One region of the Arthrobacter ramosus genome, then DNA from elsewhere that is predicted to be linked to it. Evidence: riboswitches for the same ligand, from Rfam matches in the RefSeq annotation. Region 1 holds a riboswitch; the other holds the start of a gene.
The links. Region 1 has a riboswitch for glycine ahead of gcvP (aminomethyl-transferring glycine dehydrogenase). Riboswitches for the same ligand answer to the same signal wherever they lie in the genome.
Positions count from the first base shown of each region.

Region 2: it holds a riboswitch for glycine, as region 1 does, so the genes downstream of both, lipA (lipoyl synthase) here and gcvP (aminomethyl-transferring glycine dehydrogenase) in region 1, are expected to answer to the same signal.

Region 1 is NZ_BAAAWN010000001.1:3,996,361-4,001,364, reverse strand. It holds gene ABD742_RS18405 (MFS transporter) at 1-1,114, opposite strand, end outside; gene ABD742_RS18400 (TetR/AcrR family transcriptional regulator) at 1,197-1,745, shown strand; glycine riboswitch at 1,934-2,031, shown strand; glycine riboswitch at 2,033-2,140, shown strand; gene gcvP (aminomethyl-transferring glycine dehydrogenase) at 2,193-5,004, shown strand, end outside.
Region 2 is NZ_BAAAWN010000001.1:147,807-152,810, reverse strand. It holds gene dhaK (dihydroxyacetone kinase subunit DhaK) at 1-338, opposite strand, end outside; gene ABD742_RS00760 (MIP/aquaporin family protein) at 335-1,090, opposite strand; gene ABD742_RS00755 (IclR family transcriptional regulator) at 1,260-2,018, shown strand; glycine riboswitch at 2,126-2,224, shown strand; glycine riboswitch at 2,226-2,329, shown strand; gene lipA (lipoyl synthase) at 2,379-3,404, shown strand; gene ABD742_RS00745 (methylenetetrahydrofolate reductase) at 3,421-4,236, shown strand; gene ABD742_RS00740 (anti-sigma factor) at 4,271-4,978, opposite strand; gene ABD742_RS00735 (sigma-70 family RNA polymerase sigma factor) at 4,975-5,004, opposite strand, start outside.

The sequences.
Region 1 (5,004 bases):
AAAGGTACCCCGGACCCTGGCTGTGGTTGCCCAAGGCGGCCACGAGGTATCCCACTGCGCTCAGCGCCAAGCCCGATGCCACCACCAGGCCCGGGCGGATCCGCTTGACCAACGGAACCACCACCAGGCCCGCCACGATGGTGGCCAGCAGTGCCGGAACCATCGCGATCCCCGCCTGCATGGGGGATTGGCCTTCCACGAGCTGCAAGTGCTGCGCGAAGAAGTAGATGAAGCCCGTCATGGAGAACAGGGACAAGACGTTGGCCGTGATGGCCGTGCTGAACACCTTGTTCCGGAAAAGCCGTACGTCCAACATGGGCGATGCCAAAGAGCGCTGCCTGCGGACGAAGACGATTCCCATGGCCAGGCCGGACGCCATGAAGGCCGCGGGTCCAGGGCCAAAACCGTGCACGGCGGCCTCCTTGATGCCATAAACCACGGGGGCCATCGTCAAGATGGACAGCACGACGCTGGGAACGTCCGGTTTGCCCGGGTTGCGATCCTTGGACTCCGGAATGAGGGACGGGCCGAAGGCGAGCAGGGGCAGCAACAGCGGCACTGCAACCAGGAACACGGCTCCCCACCAGAAGTGCTCCACGAGCCAGCCACCGAAGATCGGCCCGAGCGCGGCGCCGCCGGAGAATCCCGCGGCCCACACGGCGACGGCGAGCCGGCGGCGGTTAGGGTCCGGGAAGATGTTGCGGATCAAGGACAGCGTGGACGGCATGAGCATGGCGCCGAAGATGCCCATGCTGGCGCGTCCAGCGATGAGCCATTCAGCCGACGGCGCGAAGGCGGTGGCCGCGGAAACGGCGGCAAAGCCCGTGCTGCCGATCAGCAGCAAGCGCCGGCGGCCGATCCGGTCTCCCAGGTTTCCCATGGACACCAACAGGGCTGCGAGAACCAGCGGGTACGCATCGACGACCCACAGCAGCTGCACGCCCCCGACCTCCAACGAACGGGCGATTTGCGGCAGGGCAAATGTGAGTGCCGTATTGTCCACAGCCACCAGCAGCACGGGGAACATCAGGAGTGCCAGGGCAGCCCAATCGCGCCACGGGGCGGATTGGATCGAAGGGGTGCGGGGGTGCTGGGTTGTGGACGGCGTGAACATGAAGATAACTGTACCGTCTGGACGGTATAGTTTCAATCTGACTTATAAAATTACCGCATCGAACTAAGGGATGATGGACACCATGCCGCGAAAACCTATTGCCCGGGACGCTGTCCTGGATGCCTTTGAAGCCCTGCTGATCGAGGTGGGGGAGCGGGCTGCCACCCTGGACGCCGTCGCAAAGCGTGCAGGCGTCTCCAAGGGCGGCTTGCTCTACCATTTCCCCAACAAGGAAGCCATGATCGGTTCCTTGCTTGAACGCATGGACGGGCTTGCCGCGCTGGATATCGAGGCAATGAAGGCAGCACCCGAAGGCGCGGCCGCGTTCTTCATCAAGTCTTCCCTCTGGGCGGATACTCCCTTGGACCGGGTGTTCGTGGCAGCTACGCGGCTCGCGGAAGTGGCGCATGAAGAAACCCGCAGGCGCTTCGCCGGGATCCAGCAGCAATGGCTCGATGTGCTGGCCGAGGAAGTGGGGCCCGAAATGGCCAAAGCGGTCCGGTATATGGGCGATGGACTTTACTTCAACGCAATGCTTGAGGGCGGCGCCGGTGATACGGAAGTCAAGGCCAGCGCGAGGAGCGCCGACGTCGGTGCGCTGCTGGCCGCCGTCGAACGCCTCCGTGACTGAGTGGGGCCCAACTAACTCGCAGTTGTTGTCGTTTAGAGGCTCCAAAACGACATCTAGTGCGAGCTAGTTGGGAAAGCCGGGCGGGGTCGGTGACCACATTTGCGGTCGCGGGCAGTCCATAGGACAATTGAGAGTTGTGGCAGCCGTCACCGGCAACCACGATCGATTCACATAACTGAATAAGCCTTTGATCTGCGGCGGGAGAGTCCTGCAGGCAAGTGATGCAGGCGCCGTAGGAGCAAATCCTCCCCAGGAATCTCTCAGGCCCACGCACCGCCGCGGCAAGGCAACTCTGGAAAGCAGCACGCTGACGCGTGCTCACCGACGGTGCAAGCGAAACAGTGCCACAAGCACGGTTCCGCGGAAACTCTCAGGTCCAATACAGAGCGGGGAGGAACCCGATTAGCTGTGGCGTACCCTTCGCCGCCTTATTGATGGAGTTCCTTCGTGACGGTTAGTTCAACCTCCACTACGTTCGTTGACCGGCATATCGGCGCCCGCCGCCAGGCCGACATTGACATCATGCTCAAGTCTGTTGGTTACGACAGTGTCGATTCGCTCGTAGACACCGCGGTTCCCAATGACATCCGCCAGGACGTCGCACTGACGCTCCAGAACGCCCTCAGCGAGGTGGAAGTTCTGGCTGAACTTCGCAAGCTGGCGGCCAAGAACAAGACGGCCGTGCAGATGATCGGCCAGGGCTACTACGACACCGTCACTCCGCCAGTGATCCGCCGCAACATCCTCGAATCCCCGGCCTGGTACACGGCCTACACCCCGTACCAGCCGGAAATTTCCCAGGGCCGCCTCGAAGCCCTGCTGAATTTCCAGACCATGGTCCAGGATCTCGTGGGCCTGCCCATCGCCAACGCCTCCCTGCTGGACGAAGCCACCGCCGTGGCGGAGGCCTTCCTGATGATGCGCCGTGCCAATAAGAACAAGACGGCCCATGACGGCAAGACCGTCCTCGACGCCGACTGCCTGCCGCAGACCATCGCCATCGTGAAGGGCCGCGCCGAGGCGCTGGGCTTCGAGGTGGAGATCGCGGACCTGTCCCGGGGCCTGCCCGACGGCGACATCAACGGCATCGTGCTGCAGCAGCCGGGCGTTTCGGGTCGGGTGTTCGACCATGCCGCCGTGATCGCCGCCGCCAAGGAACGCGGTGCCCTCGTCACCGTCGCCGCGGACCTGCTCGCCCTCACCCTGATCACGCCTCCGGGCGAGCAGGGCGCCGACATCGCCGTCGGCTCCACCCAGCGCTTCGGGGTGCCGTTGTTCTTCGGCGGCCCGCACGCCGCGTACATGGCTGTCCAGAAGGGCCTCGAGCGCTCGATGCCGGGCCGCTTGGTGGGCGTTTCCAAGGACGACGCCGGCACTCCCGCTTACCGCCTGGCGCTGCAGACCCGCGAGCAGCACATCCGCCGCGAGAAGGCGACGTCCAACATCTGCACCGCGCAGGCCCTGTTGGCCATCGTTTCCTCGATGTACGCGGTCTACCACGGCCCCGATGGCCTGAAGGCGATCGCCGAGACCGCCCACAACCACGCCCGGACCCTGGCGGCGTCCTTGAAGGCCGCGGGCCTTGAGGTCCTGCACGGCAGCTTCTTCGACACCGTCACCGTCCGGGTCCCGGGCAAGGCTGCCGCGATCGTTGCAGCCGCCGAGGCCAAGGGCATCAACCTGCGCGGCATCGACGCCGACACGGTCGGCGTCTCCGTTGACGAGACGACGACGGCGACCGTCCTCGCCGACGTCGCTGCGGCGTTCGGCGCTTCGCTCGCAGGCGGGGGAGAGGGCTTCGCCCTGGAGGCCGCCGTCGAGCGTTCTTCCGACTACCTTCAGCACCCGGTGTTCAACACCCACCGTTCCGAGACCCAGCTGCTGCGCTACATCCGCAAGCTTTCGGACCGCGACCTGGCGCTGGACCGCACCATGATCCCGCTGGGTTCGTGCACCATGAAGCTGAACGCCACCGCGGAGATGGAAGCCATTTCCTGGCCGGAATTCGCCTCGATCCACCCCTTTGCCCCGGATTCCCAGACCGAGGGCTGGCGCGAACTGATCGAAGATTTGGAAGCTGACCTCACGGAGATCACGGGCTATGACCAGGTCTCCATCCAGCCCAACGCCGGTTCCCAGGGCGAGCTCGCGGGCCTGCTGGCCATCCGCGGCTACCACCACTCCCGCGGCGAGGCCCAGCGCAACGTCTGCCTCATCCCGGCTTCAGCCCACGGCACCAACGCCGCCTCGGCAGTACTGGCCGGCATGAAGGTGGTCGTCGTGGCCACCGCGGCCGACGGCACCATCGACCACGCGGACCTGCAGGCCAAGATCGACGCCAACAAGGACGTCCTTTCGGCCATCATGATCACCTACCCCTCCACGCACGGCGTGTACGACGCCGACGTCCGCGAAATCTGCGACTCCGTGCATGCAGCCGGCGGCCAGGTGTACGTTGACGGTGCCAACCTGAACGCCTTGGTGGGCCTGGCCCAGCCGGGCAAGTTCGGCGGCGACGTGTCCCACCTGAACCTGCACAAGACCTTCTGCATCCCGCACGGCGGCGGCGGACCGGGCGTTGGCCCGGTCGCGGCCAAGGCGCACCTTGCACCCTTCATGCCCGGCGATGCCAACAACGCAGCCCATGAAGACGGGCGCGGCGTGGCCATTTCCGCCTCGCGTTACGGTTCCGCGGGTGTGTTGCCGGTTTCCTGGGCCTACGTGAAGCTCATGGGCGGCGAAGGCCTCACCGAAGCCACCAAGTCCGCGCTGCTTGCCGCGAACTACATCGCCTCGCGCCTCAACGAGTACTTCCCCGTTCTCTACACCGGTGAAGGCGGACTCGTGGCCCACGAGTGCATCCTGGACCTGCGCGAACTGACGGCCCGCACCGGCGTCACCGCAGAAGACGTGGCCAAGCGCCTGATCGACTACGGCTTCCACGCTCCCACCCTGGCGTTCCCGGTCGCGGGCACCCTGATGGTGGAGCCCACCGAGTCTGAGGACCTCGGGGAGATCGACCGCTTCATCGAGGCCATGATCACCATCCGCAAGGAAATCGACCAGGTTGCCCACGGCGACTTCACGGTGGAGAACAGCCCGCTGCGCCACGCACCGCACACCGCGGCCGCCGTCGTCTCCTCGGACTGGAACCGTGAGTACTCCCGCGAACAGGCCGTCTTCCCGGTCCACCACCTCAAGCAGGACAAGTACTTCCCGCCCGTCGGCCGCATCGACGGCGCCGCCGGCGACCGCAACC
Region 2 (5,004 bases), 3.8 Mb from region 1:
TCAAAGTTGAGCAGGTCGCCGGTGTAGTTTTTCACCACGAAGAGCACCCCCGCCCCGGTGTCCACCCGGGTGGCGGCGGCCAGAATCTGGTCGGGCGTCGGTGATGTAAAGATCTCACCGGCGCACGCGGCATCCAGCATCCCTGCGCCGACGAACCCGCTGTGCAGCGGTTCATGGCCCGAGCCACCTCCGGAGACCAGTGCGACGCGTCCCTCCCGTGGTGCGGTGCTGAAAACGATGCGGTTCTCGAAATCAACGGAAAGTTGGCCGTGCGCGGCGGCGACACCGCGCAGGGCGTCTGCCAGCAGAGTCTGCGGGGAGTTGATCAGCTTGTTCACGCCCGGGACTCCTGCTCGGTCAGCGCCTCGGTGAGCGAGGTGCGGTCAGCCTGGGTGCGCGAGATGAGCCCGAACAACAATCCCGCGGCGACGCCCGCGGCAAGTTCGGCGACAACATAAACAGGCCATTGCTCCCAGTGAACGGTTCCGCCCATCAGGAACTGTACGAGCATCGGCCCGGTGGTCCTGGCGGGGTTGATCGATGCCCCCGTGGCGGGCGCGACGGGGATGATTGCGGCGAACACGATGAAGCCGATGACAATCCCGGCGAAACCCGGTGCGGCCTTGCGGTGGATCACGCCGAAGACCGTGAAGACCAGAATGAACGTGCCGATGAATTCAGCGGTGAAAGCCTGCCAGACGGGGATGTCACCATAGGCGGCCACCCCGAGGCCCAGCTCACTGGCCTTCTGGCCGAGGACCGCAATGATCGCGAGGGAACCTGCAACAGCACCCAGTACCTGGGCTGCGAGGTATCCCGGCACGTCACGCCACGGGAACTTCCCTGTGGCGGCCAGCGCCACGGTCACTGCGGGGTTGATGTGGTTTCCCGAGATGTAACCGAAGACGTAGACGGTGCCAATGACGACTGCACCAAACGACAGGGAGATGAAGCCCAGCTCCGAACCGGTAAACGGCGCATTGCCGCGGGCGATGGCGAGGGCCGGGACGGATCCTACTCCTACGAACACGAGGAACGCGGTCCCCAGGAACTCGGCAGCGACGCGCTGCCACATGCGGTTTTCGTCCATGACGAAAGTTCTCCTTTGAACGGTGGATGAAATTAGCCGAAGAGTCGGATTCGACATTGTCAACTCTGATTCGGTATTATCGAATAATGCCGTTTAGGATCCCTGGTTGTCAAGGGGTTAAATTGACATGTCGAACGGAGAAGCCAATTGATGATGGGAGAGTGGAGCTGTGATCCAGTCGATTGACCGAGCGGCCAAAATCCTCGGGCTCCTTCAGGGCGCCAGGCGCCTTGGAATCTCCGAACTGGCCGCCGCATTGGAGCTTCCGCCTTCCACGGTCCACGGACTCGTGAAATCGCTGCAGGCACACGGGCTGGTCGCCCAGGAAAGCTCCGGAAACCGCTACATGCTCGGGCCCGCGCTGCTGAAACTTTCGAGCGTCTACCTCGACACCCTTGACGTCCGGGCCCGCGCGATGCGGTGGATGCACGAGTTGTCCCGACGGACCGGTTACGCGACGCGACTGGGTGTGAACCTTCTCGGCGAAGTTTTGATCATTCATCACGACCGCCGCCCAGACGGCACAGAGCAAATGCCGGAAACAGGACTCAACCTGCCCGCCCACGCCTCTGCTCTCGGAAAAGTACTACTCGCCTACAACCCCGAGTTCGAAAACGACGTGCTCAGCAAGCCGCTGGCCGAATTTACCGGCGAAACCATTACCAACCCCGCAGTCCTCCGATCCCAGCTTGAGGAAGTGCGCAAGAACGCGCTCGGGTTGGAATACGAGGAAGCGGTGATTGGCGAAGCTTCCATCGCGGCCCCCGTCTACGATGAAAGCGGGACCGTCATCGCCGTTTTGTCGGTAGTGCTCTCCGCGAGCGAGTGGCCGGCAAGCGAGGCCACCGTCCGCGAACTCCGCGACGCCGCGTGGACAATTTCGCGGGAACTCGGAGCTTCCGTATGGTCCTCACAAGGCGCCCGCTAGACCTTGCGCCAACCAGAACCCGCGACAATTGCGACAGCCACTCTTTGCGTGCCGCACAGGCACCGGATACCATGTGAGACGTGTCACCGAAAGGCGGCACGTGCTTATGATCTGCGGCGGGAGAGCCCTGCCGGTACGTTTCAGCAGGCGCCGTAGGAGCAAATCCTCCCCAGGAATCTCTCAGGCCCATGTACCGCCGCGGCAAGGCAACTCTGGAAAGCAGCCCGGGCAACCGGACTCACCGACGGTGCAAGCGTCCAGCCGAGAGGCGGAGACGCGGAAACTCTCAGGTCCAATACAGAGCGGGGAGGAACCGAATCATCGTGGTGCGTCCGCGCCACCTGAATTATGGAGTTCCTCATGACCCTGGCACCTGAAGGCCGTAAGCTGCTGCGCGTTGAACAACGCAACAAAGCCGTCCCGGTCGAACGCAAGCCCGAGTGGATCAAGGCCAAGGTCCAGATGGGCCCGGAATTCGTGGGCCTGAAGAACCTCGTGAAAAAAGAAGGCCTGCACACCGTCTGCGAGGAAGCCGGCTGCCCGAACATCTTCGAGTGCTCGGAAGACAAGGAAGCGACCTTCCTGATCGGCGGCTCCGAATGCACCCGCCGCTGCGACTTCTGCCAGATCGACACCGGCAAACCCTCCCCCGTGGACATGTTCGAACCCACCAAGGTCGCCCGCTCCGTCCAGGCCATGGCCCTGCGCTACGCCACCGTCACCGGCGTCGCCCGCGACGACCTGGCAGACGAAGGCGTCTGGCTCTACGCCGAAACCGTCCGCAAGATCCACGAACTGAACCCCGGCACCGGCGTCGAACTGCTCATCCCCGACTTCTCCGGCAAACCCGAACACATCCAGGCGATCTGCGACTCGAACCCGGAGGTCTTCGCGCACAACGTCGAAACCGTGCCCCGGATCTTCAAGCGCATCCGCCCCGCGTTCCGCTACGACCGCTCCCTGGACGTCATCACCCAGGGCCGGGCCGCCGGCATGGTCACCAAATCCAACCTGATCCTGGGCATGGGCGAAACCCGGGAAGAGATCTCCGAAGCCCTTACCGACCTGCGCGCCGCCGGCTGTGACCTGATCACCATCACCCAGTACCTGCGCCCCTCCGAACGGCACCTGCCCGTGGACCGCTGGGTCAAACCCCAGGAATTCGTCGAACTCGCCACCGAAGCCGAGGAAACCGGCTTCCTCGGCGTCATGTCCGGCCCCCTGGTCCGCTCCTCCTACCGCGCCGGACGCCTCTGGGCCACCGCGATGCGCAAGAAAGGCCGCGAAATCCCCGCCCACCTGGCCCACATCGCCGAAGGCATCCAGGACTCCGGCACCACCCGCCAGGAAGCCCGCACCCTCCTCGCACACCACACGACGGCCTGATCCGCAAGGAGCCAGCATGTTCCCCACCCGGATTGAAATCATTCCCTCGGACGGAATCGTTGAGAAAGTCCAGGCCGCTGTGCCGCTTTCCACTGCGCTCACCGTTACCTGCCTGCCCCATCACGGCATCGCACGGACCATGGAGGCTTCCATCAAGCTCAGCCTTCTGGGCTACAACGTGATTCCGCACCTCTCGGCGCGCGGGCTGGAGCACCGGGCGCAGCTTTCCGGCATCCTCCGGGACTGCGGGGCCGCCGGGATCGCGGAGGTCTTCGCCATCGGTGGAGACGGTGCGCAAGCTGCCGGCCCCTATCGATCGAGCCTTCCCCTCTTGGCGGACATCGCCGAGTACTCCGGCGGTAGCATCACCGCGGGCATCGCCGGTTACCCCGAGGGGCACCCTTCCGTGAGCGGACTGGACTTGCTGGATGCCCTGTTGGCCAAACAACATTTGGCCACGCACGTTGTCACGCAAATGTGCTTCTCCGCCCCGAAGGTCCTCGATTACGCAGCACTCCTGCGCCGCGAAGGGGTCGACCTGCCAGTGTGGGCCGGTGTTGCCGGGGCCGTTCCGCGGACAAAACTGCTGGCGCTCGCGACCCAGATCGGCGTCGGGACATCCCTGAAGTTCCTCAGTAACAAAGGAACCACCCTTGCCCGCAAGCTTCTAGGCGTGGACAAGTACTCACCGGAAGGCCTGGTTTCCGAACTCATGGCGCACCCGGATGGTGTCTCTGGAATCCATCTCTACAGTTTCAACCGACTGGACATGCCCACCTGGGAACGAGGCGATCTGCCCGATCCTGCGGCCAGCGAAGCCGCATCAGCGTAGCCGCGTACGCTGACCGCCTAGGTCCTGGGGACCCCTAGCTCCCCGGGACCGAAATCACCGCGACCGTCTTTTGGTTGTCATCGCGCAGTTCCACGCCCGAAATCCCGGCGAGCTGGACCGGCGTCGCGCCCGTGACCTTGATGTGGCCGCTGGACGTCGCGGTCCAACCGCAAGCCATTTCCTCCGTGCCGTCGCGGCCCTTGACCCACAGGTACATCGTGCCTTGCGCCGGCATGCTGCGGCCTTCCAGTTGCAGCTCGGTCCCCCACGCCTTCCTGACGAGCCCCACCGTGAGCTGCAGGCCGTTGTCTGTCTGCAGCGAATAGCTGGCGTCAGGCTTGGGCGGCTGGTTCAACACGGGCCCCGCCAGTATGCCCAACCCAAGGCATGCGGCGGCTACGGCACCCACCAGAGCCACCCACCGGCGTCGGGATTTCCGCCGCCGTGCTGCCATTTTCAAGAGAATCGGCTGCGGGAGCGTTTCTGAAAAAGCCCCCAAAAGTGAGCGGGCGTCGGACGGAACTGCGGCGGAGGGTTCGACGGCGGGTCGCCCGGCGGCGACCGCGACGGCGTCGGGCACGGGGACGGCGTCGAGCAGGGCCGGGAGGCTCTCCAGCTCCCCCAGTTCGAGCCGGCAATCAGCGCAGCTTGCCAAGTGCTCCTCGAAAAGCCGGGCCTCCGCGGGCTCGAGGCCGCCGAGCAAGTAGGCGCCCAGCAATTGGTGAAGTCCGGTTTCGTTCACCGCTGCACCCCCATTTCGTCGAGAAT